One region of the Lysinibacillus fusiformis genome, then DNA from elsewhere that is predicted to be linked to it. Evidence: a T-box and tRNA genes for the amino acid it is inferred to sense, from the RefSeq annotation. Region 1 holds a T-box; the other regions hold tRNA genes.

The links. A T-box is a leader RNA that pairs with one kind of tRNA and senses whether it is charged. The one in region 1 lies ahead of leuS (leucine--tRNA ligase), so its partner is inferred to be a tRNA-Leu.
Region 2: it encodes a tRNA-Leu, which carries the amino acid that the T-box ahead of leuS (leucine--tRNA ligase) is inferred to sense. The anticodon was not compared.
Region 3: it encodes a tRNA-Leu, which carries the amino acid that the T-box ahead of leuS (leucine--tRNA ligase) is inferred to sense. The anticodon was not compared.

What each region holds. Positions count from the first base shown of each region.
Region 1 covers NZ_CP070490.1:567,917-572,106, forward strand. The annotation lists gene leuS (leucine--tRNA ligase) at 76-2,493, opposite strand; T-box leader at 2,580-2,790, opposite strand; gene JTI58_RS02745 (SulP family inorganic anion transporter) at 2,856-4,190, opposite strand, start outside.
Region 2 covers NZ_CP070490.1:1,221,486-1,225,675, forward strand. The annotation lists rRNA gene JTI58_RS06045 (23S ribosomal RNA) at 1-24, opposite strand, end outside; rRNA gene JTI58_RS06050 (16S ribosomal RNA) at 204-1,755, opposite strand; tRNA gene JTI58_RS06055 (tRNA-Gly) at 1,956-2,029, opposite strand; tRNA gene JTI58_RS06060 (tRNA-Arg) at 2,047-2,123, opposite strand; tRNA gene JTI58_RS06065 (tRNA-Leu) at 2,142-2,227, opposite strand; tRNA gene JTI58_RS06070 (tRNA-Lys) at 2,294-2,366, opposite strand; tRNA gene JTI58_RS06075 (tRNA-Gln) at 2,382-2,456, opposite strand; tRNA gene JTI58_RS06080 (tRNA-Asp) at 2,462-2,537, opposite strand; tRNA gene JTI58_RS06085 (tRNA-Glu) at 2,569-2,640, opposite strand; tRNA gene JTI58_RS06090 (tRNA-Asn) at 2,642-2,718, opposite strand; gene JTI58_RS06095 (SprT family protein) at 2,810-3,271, opposite strand; gene JTI58_RS06100 (Tex family protein) at 3,339-4,190, opposite strand, start outside.
Region 3 covers NZ_CP070490.1:1,922,364-1,926,553, reverse strand. The annotation lists rRNA gene JTI58_RS09570 (16S ribosomal RNA) at 1-1,482, opposite strand, end outside; tRNA gene JTI58_RS09565 (tRNA-Ala) at 1,626-1,701, opposite strand; tRNA gene JTI58_RS09560 (tRNA-Pro) at 1,717-1,793, opposite strand; tRNA gene JTI58_RS09555 (tRNA-Arg) at 1,803-1,879, opposite strand; tRNA gene JTI58_RS09550 (tRNA-Leu) at 1,888-1,976, opposite strand; tRNA gene JTI58_RS09545 (tRNA-Gly) at 1,982-2,056, opposite strand; tRNA gene JTI58_RS09540 (tRNA-Leu) at 2,093-2,177, opposite strand; tRNA gene JTI58_RS09535 (tRNA-Lys) at 2,196-2,271, opposite strand; tRNA gene JTI58_RS09530 (tRNA-Thr) at 2,279-2,354, opposite strand; tRNA gene JTI58_RS09525 (tRNA-Val) at 2,358-2,433, opposite strand; rRNA gene rrf (5S ribosomal RNA) at 2,444-2,559, opposite strand; rRNA gene JTI58_RS09515 (23S ribosomal RNA) at 2,674-4,190, opposite strand, start outside.

The sequences.
Region 1 (4,190 bases):
TAAGGTTACTCCAAATTAAAAAATGTACATCACTAAAATTGAATTTAGTAATGTACATTTTTAATTTATATTTCTTTATTTCACGACAATATTGACAAGTTTGCCTGGAATAACGATGATTTTCACTAAGTTCTTCCCTGCCATGTATTCTTGAACTTTTTCATCAGCAAGCGCTACTTTTTCGATATCCTCTTTTGACGCTTCTTTCGGTACAACAATTTTCGCACGTACTTTACCAGCCACTTGCACGGCAATTTCCACTTCATCATCTACAAGTTTCGTTTCATCATATGTTGGCCATTGCTCGTATGAAAGTGTTGATTTATGCCCTAATCGTTGCCATAGTTCTTCTGCAATATGCGGAGCGATTGGTGCTAGCATTTTAACAAAGCCTTCAGCATAAGCCGTTGGAATCACATCTGCTTTATAGCAATCATTGATAAAGACCATCATTTGTGAAATAGCTGTGTTAAAGCGGATGCCTTCATAATCCTCTGTCACTTTTTTCACTGTTTGGTGGTATGCTTTTTCAAGTGATTGATCGTTAGACACTTGGATTTTTGCTGACATTGCGCCATCTTCTTCATTGACAAATAGACGCCAGATACGGTCTAAGAAGCGGCGTGCTCCATCTAAACCATTTGTAGACCATGCAACAGATGCCTCAAGTGGTCCCATGAACATTTCATATAAACGTAATGTATCGGCACCATGTGACGAAATGATTTCATCTGGGTTGACGACATTGCCTTTCGATTTAGACATTTTCTCGTTACCTTCACCTAGAATCATTCCTTGGTTAAATAATTTTTGGAATGGCTCTTTCGTATGAACAACGCCTAAATCATACAGAACTTTATGCCAGAAGCGAGCGTAAAGTAAATGCAATACGGCATGCTCCGCGCCACCAATATAAATATCAACTGGTAACCATCGTTTTAGTAACGCTGGATCTGCAATGGCTTCTGTATTTGTAGGATCGATATAGCGTAAGAAGTACCAGCTAGAACCTGCCCACTGTGGCATTGTATTTGTTTCACGACGTCCTTTTTTGCCTGTTTCTGGATCGACAACATTCACCCATTCAGCAATATTAGCTAGCGGTGATTCACCAGTACCCGATGGACGAATATTATCTGTTTTTGGCAGCATTAATGGTAATTCTGATTCTGGAACTGGCGTAATCGTGCCATCTTCCCAATGAATCATTGGAATTGGTTCACCCCAATAACGCTGACGAGAGAATAACCAGTCACGTAGACGATAAGAAGTTTTCTTCTCTCCTACACCTTTTTCCTCTAACCATTCAATGGCTTTTGCAATGCCATCTGTTTTATTTAAGCCATTAAGGAATTCAGAGTTAATATGTTGACCATCACCTGTAAATGCTTCTTTACTAATGTCTCCACCTTCAAGTACAGGAACGATGTCTAAGCCAAATTCAGTCGCAAATTCATAGTCACGCTCGTCATGTGCTGGCACCGCCATAATAGCACCTGTACCATAAGACACTAACACATAGTCAGCAATCCAAATCGGCACTTTTTTACCGTTAATCGGATTCACTGCATAAGCACCTGTAAATACGCCAGTTTTTTCTTTCGCTAAATCTGTACGCTCTAGGTCAGATTTCATTTTAACTTTCTCTAAATAAGTCTCAACAGCTTGGCGTTGGTCAGCTGTTGTAATTTGTTCCACTAATTTATGCTCTGGTGCAAGCACACAGTATGTAGCACCAAATAATGTATCAGGGCGTGTTGTGAAAACGGTGAAGTTTTGATCTGAACCGTCAATGGTAAATGTCACTTCTGCCCCTTCTGAACGGCCAATCCAATTGCGCTGCATATCTTTAATAGACTCAGGCCAATCAACTTCTTCTAGGTCATCGATTAAACGATCAGCATAGGCTGTAATTTTAAGCATCCATTGCTTCATTGGTCGGCGTTCTACTGGATGACCACCACGCTCTGATTTCCCATCAATCACTTCTTCGTTAGCTAATACCGTGCCAAGTGCTGGACACCAGTTAACAGCCACTTCATCCACATAAGCTAAACCTTTCTTATAAAGCTGGATAAAAATCCATTGTGTCCATTTATAATACTCTGGATCAGTCGTGTTAATTTCACGATCCCAATCATAGCTGAAGCCTAGCTCTTGAATTTGACGTTTAAATGTCGCAATATTTTTAGCTGTAAATTCAGCTGGATCATTCCCTGTATCAAGTGCATATTGCTCAGCTGGTAAACCGAAAGCATCCCAGCCCATTGGATGTAGTACATTGTAGCCTTGCATACGTTTAAAGCGCGATAGAATATCAGTTGCCGTATACCCTTCTGGATGGCCTACATGGAGTCCTGCGCCAGACGGATATGGGAACATATCTAATGCGTAAAATTTAGGCTTCTCTATTTCATTTTCAGTTTTGAATGTTTTGTTATCAGCCCAATATTGCTGCCACTTTTTTTCAATTTGTTCATGATTAAAACTCATTCTTTTTCCTCCTTCGATTGATCATGCTGCTCTCCATCATAATTGACAAAATATTTAAAAAACAAAAAAACTCGCCCCATTCTTAAAGAAGGGACGAGAGAATTTGTACTCCCGCGGTACCACCCAGATTAGTGATTACACTCGGCTCAAGCTTCCTTAACGCGGAAGAAACGACACACGCTGTTTCACGCGGGCAGACTCAGAAGGCGAGTTCAACTTGCTTTCTTACTAGCTCCCACCAACCGCTAGCTCTCTAAAAAGAACCACAAATCTACTATTCCTCATCACAGTCTTTACATGATATTGCATTTATTCTAATGGAAAGTATTGAAAAGCACAAGCCTTTGTTTACAGCTTACCCATTACTGAACAATTAATTCCTTTTTTTCCTTAGGCTTTGATAAATCCTTGCATTCATGAAATGCAAAATGCTGACATCCGATACATTGATTTGCGTTCAAATAATTGAAAGCCTTTGTAATCGCTTCTCCAGTATGTTGATAAAAATGTTGCGCACCTATTTTATCGTAAAGACCATTGTGCTGAAGAGCATCCTTTAAATCACCTTGCACACCCGTTACCAAAACAGTACCGCCCTGTGCTTTATAGTTTTCAATGATATTGCTAAAATATGCCTCTCCAGTAGAATCCATAAAGGGCACTTTCCCCATTCGTAATATCAAAACTCTTGGTTGCTGATGCAAAGTACTTTCAATTGTTTGTTCAAACATTTGTGCAGCACCAAAGAACAACGGCCCTTCAATTGTGTACATACTAATTTGCGGGCAATCATGCTGCTGATGCACAACATGTGGCTGTACCTTCTCACTTTTATTCGAATGGTCTGGAAGTACCTTCGTGACAACAAGCTTTTCACTCATGCGTTTCGCAAATAATAGCACAGCCAGCACAAGCCCCACTTCAACTGCTAATGTGAGACTAGTGAATACCGTTAATAAAAAGGTAATCAATAACACCAGTGAATCGCCTGATTTTAATTTTACGATATGTGCAAAATGATGTCGTTCACTCATATTCCAAGCTACGACCATCAAAACCGGAGCCATACTTGCTAACGGAATATGAGATGCATACGGAGCTAATAACAATAATGTGATTAAAACAAACACACCATGTATGATACCCGACATAGGAGATACTGCCCCTGTTTTTATATTGGTCGCTGTGCGTGCGATGGCCCCTGTTGCTGGAATACCACCGAACAAAGGCGTCACAATATTAGCAATCCCCTGACCAATTAGCTCACGATTACTGTTATGCTTACTATTTGTCATCCCATCCGCAACAACTGCAGATAATAGAGACTCAATGCCACCTAGCATCGCAATGACAAATGCTGGACCAATAAGTTGTTGTAATCGTTCAAGCGTGATGTTCGGTAAGGCAAAATGAGGTAATGTATTAGGAATTTGACCATAAGCTGTTGCAATGGTAGCAACTTGTCCTGAAAAGAAGAAAGTTGCCACAAGTGTAGAGACAACGATACCCGCTAATGCACCAGGAACCTTTGGAAAAAATTTTGGTGTGATCAATATTGTCACCAAGCATAGGACGGCAGTAAGAATACTATACATATTTGTCGTACCAAGCTGCTTCATGATTTCCTGAATATTGGCGATAAAATACTCGTGCCTTTTAACATTTGATAGTCCTAAAAAGTTGGCAATTTGACCTGT
Region 2 (4,190 bases), 650 kb from region 1:
CCGTGCGCCCTTAATAACTTAACCAAGTTATTAAGCCTATAAAAAAACTTAAAAAAAATGTGTTTGTTACAATTTCAATGTCGTTTTATCCAGTTTTCAAAGAACAAGTTTTGAAGTGTTTCATTCAGAAGAATGAACCTTCAAAACTGAACGCAAAACGTAATCTTACAAACCCAAGGTTTGTATTCCGAAATAATCCTTAGAAAGGAGGTGATCCAGCCGCACCTTCCGATACGGCTACCTTGTTACGACTTCACCCCAATCATCTATCCCACCTTCGGCGGCTGGCTCCAAAAGGTTACCTCACCGACTTCGGGTGTTACAAACTCTCGTGGTGTGACGGGCGGTGTGTACAAGGCCCGGGAACGTATTCACCGCGGCATGCTGATCCGCGATTACTAGCGATTCCGGCTTCATGTAGGCGAGTTGCAGCCTACAATCCGAACTGAGAACGACTTTATCGGATTAGCTCCCTCTCGCGAGTTGGCAACCGTTTGTATCGTCCATTGTAGCACGTGTGTAGCCCAGGTCATAAGGGGCATGATGATTTGACGTCATCCCCACCTTCCTCCGGTTTGTCACCGGCAGTCACCTTAGAGTGCCCAACTAAATGATGGCAACTAAGATCAAGGGTTGCGCTCGTTGCGGGACTTAACCCAACATCTCACGACACGAGCTGACGACAACCATGCACCACCTGTCACCGTTGCCCCCGAAGGGGAAACTATATCTCTACAGTGGTCAACGGGATGTCAAGACCTGGTAAGGTTCTTCGCGTTGCTTCGAATTAAACCACATGCTCCACCGCTTGTGCGGGCCCCCGTCAATTCCTTTGAGTTTCAGTCTTGCGACCGTACTCCCCAGGCGGAGTGCTTAATGCGTTAGCTGCAGCACTAAGGGGCGGAAACCCCCTAACACTTAGCACTCATCGTTTACGGCGTGGACTACCAGGGTATCTAATCCTGTTTGCTCCCCACGCTTTCGCGCCTCAGTGTCAGTTACAGACCAGATAGTCGCCTTCGCCACTGGTGTTCCTCCAAATCTCTACGCATTTCACCGCTACACTTGGAATTCCACTATCCTCTTCTGCACTCAAGTCTCCCAGTTTCCAATGACCCTCCACGGTTGAGCCGTGGGCTTTCACATCAGACTTAAGAAACCACCTGCGCGCGCTTTACGCCCAATAATTCCGGACAACGCTTGCCACCTACGTATTACCGCGGCTGCTGGCACGTAGTTAGCCGTGGCTTTCTAATAAGGTACCGTCAAGGTACAGCCAGTTACTACTGTACTTGTTCTTCCCTTACAACAGAGTTTTACGAACCGAAATCCTTCTTCACTCACGCGGCGTTGCTCCATCAGGCTTTCGCCCATTGTGGAAGATTCCCTACTGCTGCCTCCCGTAGGAGTCTGGGCCGTGTCTCAGTCCCAGTGTGGCCGATCACCCTCTCAGGTCGGCTACGCATCGTCGCCTTGGTGAGCCGTTACCTCACCAACTAGCTAATGCGCCGCGGGCCCATCCTATAGCGACAGCCGAAACCGTCTTTCAGTGTTTCACCATGAGGTGAAACAAGTTATTCGGTATTAGCCCCGGTTTCCCGGAGTTATCCCAAACTATAGGGTAGGTTGCCCACGTGTTACTCACCCGTCCGCCGCTAACGTCGAAGGAGCAAGCTCCTTCTCTGTTCGCTCGACTTGCATGTATTAGGCACGCCGCCAGCGTTCGTCCTGAGCCAGGATCAAACTCTCCATAAAAGAAATTTGATTAGCTCAAATTGTTTTGCTGGCATCAATTTTGATGTCCAAAATTTTTGTTTCTTTCACTCGCCGAAGCTAGTTACTTAAAACTTTATTGATTACGTTTTGCTTGTTCAGTTTTCAAGGTTCATGCCGTTGTCCGTTCAGACAACTACTTTAGTCTATCATACCAACCAATCGGTTGTCAACACTTTTTTTGGAGCGGGTGATGAGAATCGAACTCACGACATCAGCTTGGAAGGCTGAGGTTTTACCATTAAACTACACCCGCATATATTTTTTTAAAAATGGCGCGCCCGGCAGGAGTCGAACCCACAACCTTCTGATCCGTAGTCAGACGCTCTATCCAATTGAGCTACGGGCGCTTATGAAATTAATTGACTTGGTGCGGCCGAGAGGACTTGAACCTCCACGGGGTTGCCCCCACTAGGCCCTCAACCTAGCGCGTCTGCCGTTCCGCCACGACCGCATTCGATTAGTAACTTTCTCATTATACTATGATAATTCGAAAAGTCAACTCTTTTTCTTAAAGAGATGAGCCATGAAGGACTCGAACCTTCGACCCTCTGATTAAAAGTCAGATGCTCTACCAACTGAGCTAATGGCTCGGATTAAGAAATGAATGGCTGGGGTACTAGGATTCGAACCTAGGCATGACGGAATCAAAATCCGTTGCCTTACCGCTTGGCTATACCCCAATAAGTGGCGGTCCCGACCGGGATCGAACCGGCGATCTCCTGCGTGACAGGCAGGCATGTTAACCGCTACACCACGGGACCAAAATGTTATTTACATTAAATTATGAAAAAATGACCCCTACGGGATTCGAACCCGTGTTACCGCCGTGAAAGGGCGGTGTCTTAACCACTTGACCAAGGGGCCATGGCTCCGAAGGCAGGACTCGAACCTGCGACAACCTGATTAACAGTCAGGTGCTACTACCAACTGAGCTACTTCGGAATAATTTATGGTATGTTGTCGCCGTTATCTTGTCGACTTTTACTATTATAGGGACAACTCAATAAAACGTCAACTATTTTTTAAAGTTTTTTTATTCCACTAATTTTAATTTCCCCAAACACTTACTACAGCAATACTTTTCAACATTCATTTTAATTTTCCGTACATATAATTGGTGGCAATTGACACAAGTATATGTATAGCGTCGTCGGTGTTTTTCAACTGTAGTTTTAGGGGATTGTAAAACTGAGCAAAATCGGGGGGCATCTACTTTCCTTAACAATTCTCGAAAATCTTTATCTCGATGCTGATACCCTTTACCTTCAATATGTAGATGATAATGGCATAATTCGTGGAGAACAATACCATGAATCTCTTCCAAACCGTATAATTCATAGGCTTTAGGATTAACCTCAATATTATGAGATTGTAAAAGATATCGTCCTCCTGTTGAGCGTAATCTTGCATTAAAGTAGGCTTGATGCAGAAAAGGTTTCTGAAAGCTTTCCAAAGATAAGCGACGAACAAGCTCTTGTAATTCTAGATTGTCCAAAGTAATCACCTCTAACAACAAGAATACCACACTGCGTAGTATAGACAGTGTGGTAAAAATTTATTACTCAATCTAATGTTTGATTTTTAGGTGGAAGCATCGTTAAAGAGATACGTCCTTTCGTTACATCTATTTGCTCTACCCAGACGGTTACAATATCCCCAAGCGCCACAACTTCTAATGGATGTTTAATACGTTTATTTTGTAGTTTAGAAATATGCACAAGTCCATCTTGCTTCACGCCAATATCAACAAATGCACCGAAATCGACTACATTTCTTACTGTGCCCTGCAATTCCATACCTACTTTTAAATCTTCCATTTTTAATACATCCGTTTTAAGCAATGGTTGTGGGAAAGCATCACGTGGGTCACGATTTGGTTTCATTAAAGTATCCACGATATCTTGAATTGTCACAACTCCTACCCCAAGCACATCACTTAACTTTTGGATATTTAGGGCTGCAATAGCTTCCTCTGCACTCTGAGTCCCTAACTCTTTCTTATCTATCTGTGCCTCTGCTAATATTTGCTCAGCAAGGCTATAGCTCTCAGGATGAATACCTGTAGCATCAAACGGATTTTTTGCTTCAGGGACACGCAAGAAACCAATAGCTTGTTCATACGTTTTAGCACCTAACCTTGGAATCTTCTTTAATTGCGCACGCGTAGTAAATTGACCATTTTCCTCTCGCATCTTCACGATATTCTCTGCGACAGTTTTTGATAAACCAGAAACGTATTGTAAGAGTGATGAAGAAGCAGTGTTTACGTCAACACCAACTTGGTTAACAGCCGTTTCTACTATAAAAGTTAGCGATTCATTTAACTTTTTTTGAGAAACATCATGCTGATATTGACCTACTCCCACCGCTTTTGGTTCAATTTTCACTAACTCTGATAAAGGATCCTGTAAGCG
Region 3 (4,190 bases), 1.4 Mb from region 1:
ACCTTCGGCGGCTGGCTCCAAAAGGTTACCTCACCGACTTCGGGTGTTACAAACTCTCGTGGTGTGACGGGCGGTGTGTACAAGGCCCGGGAACGTATTCACCGCGGCATGCTGATCCGCGATTACTAGCGATTCCGGCTTCATGTAGGCGAGTTGCAGCCTACAATCCGAACTGAGAACGACTTTATCGGATTAGCTCCCTCTCGCGAGTTGGCAACCGTTTGTATCGTCCATTGTAGCACGTGTGTAGCCCAGGTCATAAGGGGCATGATGATTTGACGTCATCCCCACCTTCCTCCGGTTTGTCACCGGCAGTCACCTTAGAGTGCCCAACTAAATGATGGCAACTAAGATCAAGGGTTGCGCTCGTTGCGGGACTTAACCCAACATCTCACGACACGAGCTGACGACAACCATGCACCACCTGTCACCGTTGCCCCCGAAGGGGAAACCATATCTCTACAGTGGTCAACGGGATGTCAAGACCTGGTAAGGTTCTTCGCGTTGCTTCGAATTAAACCACATGCTCCACCGCTTGTGCGGGCCCCCGTCAATTCCTTTGAGTTTCAGTCTTGCGACCGTACTCCCCAGGCGGAGTGCTTAATGCGTTAGCTGCAGCACTAAGGGGCGGAAACCCCCTAACACTTAGCACTCATCGTTTACGGCGTGGACTACCAGGGTATCTAATCCTGTTTGCTCCCCACGCTTTCGCGCCTCAGTGTCAGTTACAGACCAGATAGTCGCCTTCGCCACTGGTGTTCCTCCAAATCTCTACGCATTTCACCGCTACACTTGGAATTCCACTATCCTCTTCTGCACTCAAGTCTCCCAGTTTCCAATGACCCTCCACGGTTGAGCCGTGGGCTTTCACATCAGACTTAAGAAACCACCTGCGCGCGCTTTACGCCCAATAATTCCGGACAACGCTTGCCACCTACGTATTACCGCGGCTGCTGGCACGTAGTTAGCCGTGGCTTTCTAATAAGGTACCGTCAAGGTACAGCCAGTTACTACTGTACTTGTTCTTCCCTTACAACAGAGTTTTACGAACCGAAATCCTTCTTCACTCACGCGGCGTTGCTCCATCAGGCTTTCGCCCATTGTGGAAGATTCCCTACTGCTGCCTCCCGTAGGAGTCTGGGCCGTGTCTCAGTCCCAGTGTGGCCGATCACCCTCTCAGGTCGGCTACGCATCGTCGCCTTGGTGAGCCGTTACCTCACCAACTAGCTAATGCGCCGCGGGCCCATCCTATAGCGACAGCCGAAACCGTCTTTCAGTGTTTCACCATGAGGTGAAATAAATTATTCGGTATTAGCCCCGGTTTCCCGGAGTTATCCCAAACTATAGGGTAGGTTGCCCACGTGTTACTCACCCGTCCGCCGCTAACGTCGAAGGAGCAAGCTCCTTCTCTGTTCGCTCGACTTGCATGTATTAGGCACGCCGCCAGCGTTCGTCCTGAGCCAGGATCAAACTCTCCATAAAAGAAATTTGATTAGCTCAAATTGTTTTGCTGGCATCAATTTTGATGTCCAAAATTTTTGTTTCGTTCACTAGCAGAAGCTAGCTACTTAAAACTTTATTGATTACGTTTTGCTTGTTCAGTTTTCAAGGTTCATAAGTTGACTTGGTGGAGCCTAGCGGGATCGAACCGCTGACCTCCTGCGTGCAAGGCAGGCGCTCTCCCAGCTGAGCTAAGGCCCCATAATTTATAGGAAATGGTCGGGAAGACAGGATTCGAACCTGCGACCCCTTGGTCCCAAACCAAGTGCTCTACCAAGCTGAGCTACTTCCCGTTGTTCTTTTGGCGCGCCCGACAGGAGTCGAACCCATAACCTTCTGATCCGTAGTCAGACGCTCTATCCAATTGAGCTACGGGCGCATTTAAAATGGTGCCGAGGACCGGAATCGAACCGGTACGGTAGTCACCTACCGCAGGATTTTAAGTCCTGTGCGTCTGCCAGTTCCGCCACCCCGGCACATTTGGAGCGGAAGACGAGGTTCGAACTCGCGACCCCCACCTTGGCAAGGTGGTGTTCTACCACTGAACTACTTCCGCATGTGCATAAGTTTTTTTATCTGGCAATGAAAATAATGGTGCGGGTGAAGGGAGTCGAACCCCCACGCCTTGCGGCGCTAGATCCTAAGTCTAGTGCGTCTGCCAATTCCGCCACACCCGCTTATTATTATTTTAAAAATGGTGAGCCATGAAGGACTCGAACCTTCGACCCTCTGATTAAAAGTCAGATGCTCTACCAACTGAGCTAATGGCTCGAAAAAATGGTGCCGGCTATAGGAATCGAACCCACGACCTACTGATTACAAGTCAGTTGCTCTACCTGCTGAGCTAAACCGGCATATGGTGGAGGATGACGGGCTCGAACCGCCGACCCTCTGCTTGTAAGGCAGATGCTCTCCCAGCTGAGCTAATCCTCCTGGGTAATATGCCTAGCGACGTCCTACTCTCACAGGGGGAAGCCCCCAACTACCATCGGCGCTAAAGAGCTTAACTTCCGTGTTCGGTATGGGAACGGGTGTGGCCTCTTTGCCATCATCACTAGACTTTTCAAAAGACAAGATTTATTATAACATATTTTAGTATAAATGCAAGCTTTTTTCAAAACTTTCTTGTTCTTTCAAAACTGGATAAACGGTACATTGAATGGTTCAAACGTTTTGGTTAAGTCCTCGATCGATTAGTATTCGTCAGCTCCATGTGTCACCACACTTCCACCTCGAACCTATCTACCTCATCGTCTTTGAGGGATCTTACTTACTTGCGTAATGGGAAATCTCATCTTGAGGGGGGCTTCATGCTTAGATGCTTTCAGCACTTATCCCGTCCACACATAGCTACCCAGCGATGCCTTTGGCAAGACAACTGGTACACCAGCGGTGTGTCCATCCCGGTCCTCTCGTACTAAGGACAGCTCCTCTCAAATTTCCTACGCCCACGACGGATAGGGACCGAACTGTCTCACGACGTTCTGAACCCAGCTCGCGTACCGCTTTAATGGGCGAACAGCCCAACCCTTGGGACCGACTACAGCCCCAGGATGCGATGAGCCGACATCGAGGTGCCAAACCTCCCCGTCGATGTGGACTCTTGGGGGAGATAAGCCTGTTATCCCCGGGGTAGCTTTTATCCGTTGAGCGATGGCCCTTCCATGCGGAACCACCGGATCACTAAGCCCGTCTTTCGACCCTGCTCGACTTGTAGGTCTCGCAGTCAAGCTCCCTTGTGCCTTTACACTCTACGAATGATTTCCAACCATTCTGAGGGAACCTTTGGGCGCCTCCGTTACCTTTTAGGAGGCGACCGCCCCAGTCAAACTGTCCGCCTGACACTGTCTCCTGCCCCGCTAAGGGGCATGGGTTAGAATTTCAATACAACCAGGGTAGTATCCCACCGACGCCTCCTTCGAAGCTGGCGCTCCGAGATCTCTGGCTCCTACCTATCCTGTACAAGTTGTACCAAAATTCAATATCAGGCTACAGTAAAGCTCCACGGGGTCTTTCCGTCCTGTCGCGGGTAACCTGCATCTTCACAGGTACTATAATTTCACCGAGTCTCTCGTTGAGACAGTGCCCAGATCGTTACGCCTTTCGTGCGGGTCGGAACTTACCCGACAAGGAATTTCGCTACCTTAGGACCGTTATAGTTACGGCCGCCGTTTACTGGGGCTTCAATTCGCAGCTTCGCTTGCGCTAACCACTCCTCTTAACCTTCCAGCACCGGGCAGGCGTCAGCCCCTATACGTCACCTTACGGTTTTGCAGAGACCTGTGTTTTTGCTAAACAGTCGCCTGGGCCTATTCACTGCGGCTCTCATGCGCTTGCACGCTCAAGAGCACCCCTTCTCCCGAAGTTACGGGGTCATTTTGCCGAGTTCCTTAACGAGAGTTCTCTCGCACACCTTAGGATTCTCTCCTCGACTACCTGTGTCGGTTTGCGGTACGGGCACCTCTCACCTCGATAGAGGCTTTTCTTGGCAGTGTGAAATCAGGAACTTCGTCCATACGGACTCGCCATCACAGCTCAACGTTACAGTGTGCGGATTTGCCTACACACACGCCTTACTGCTTGGACGCGCATATCCAACAGCGCGCTTACCCTATCCTACTGCGTCCCCCCATTTCTCAAACGGTGAGGAGGTGGTACAGGAATATCAACCTGTTGTCCATCGCCTACGC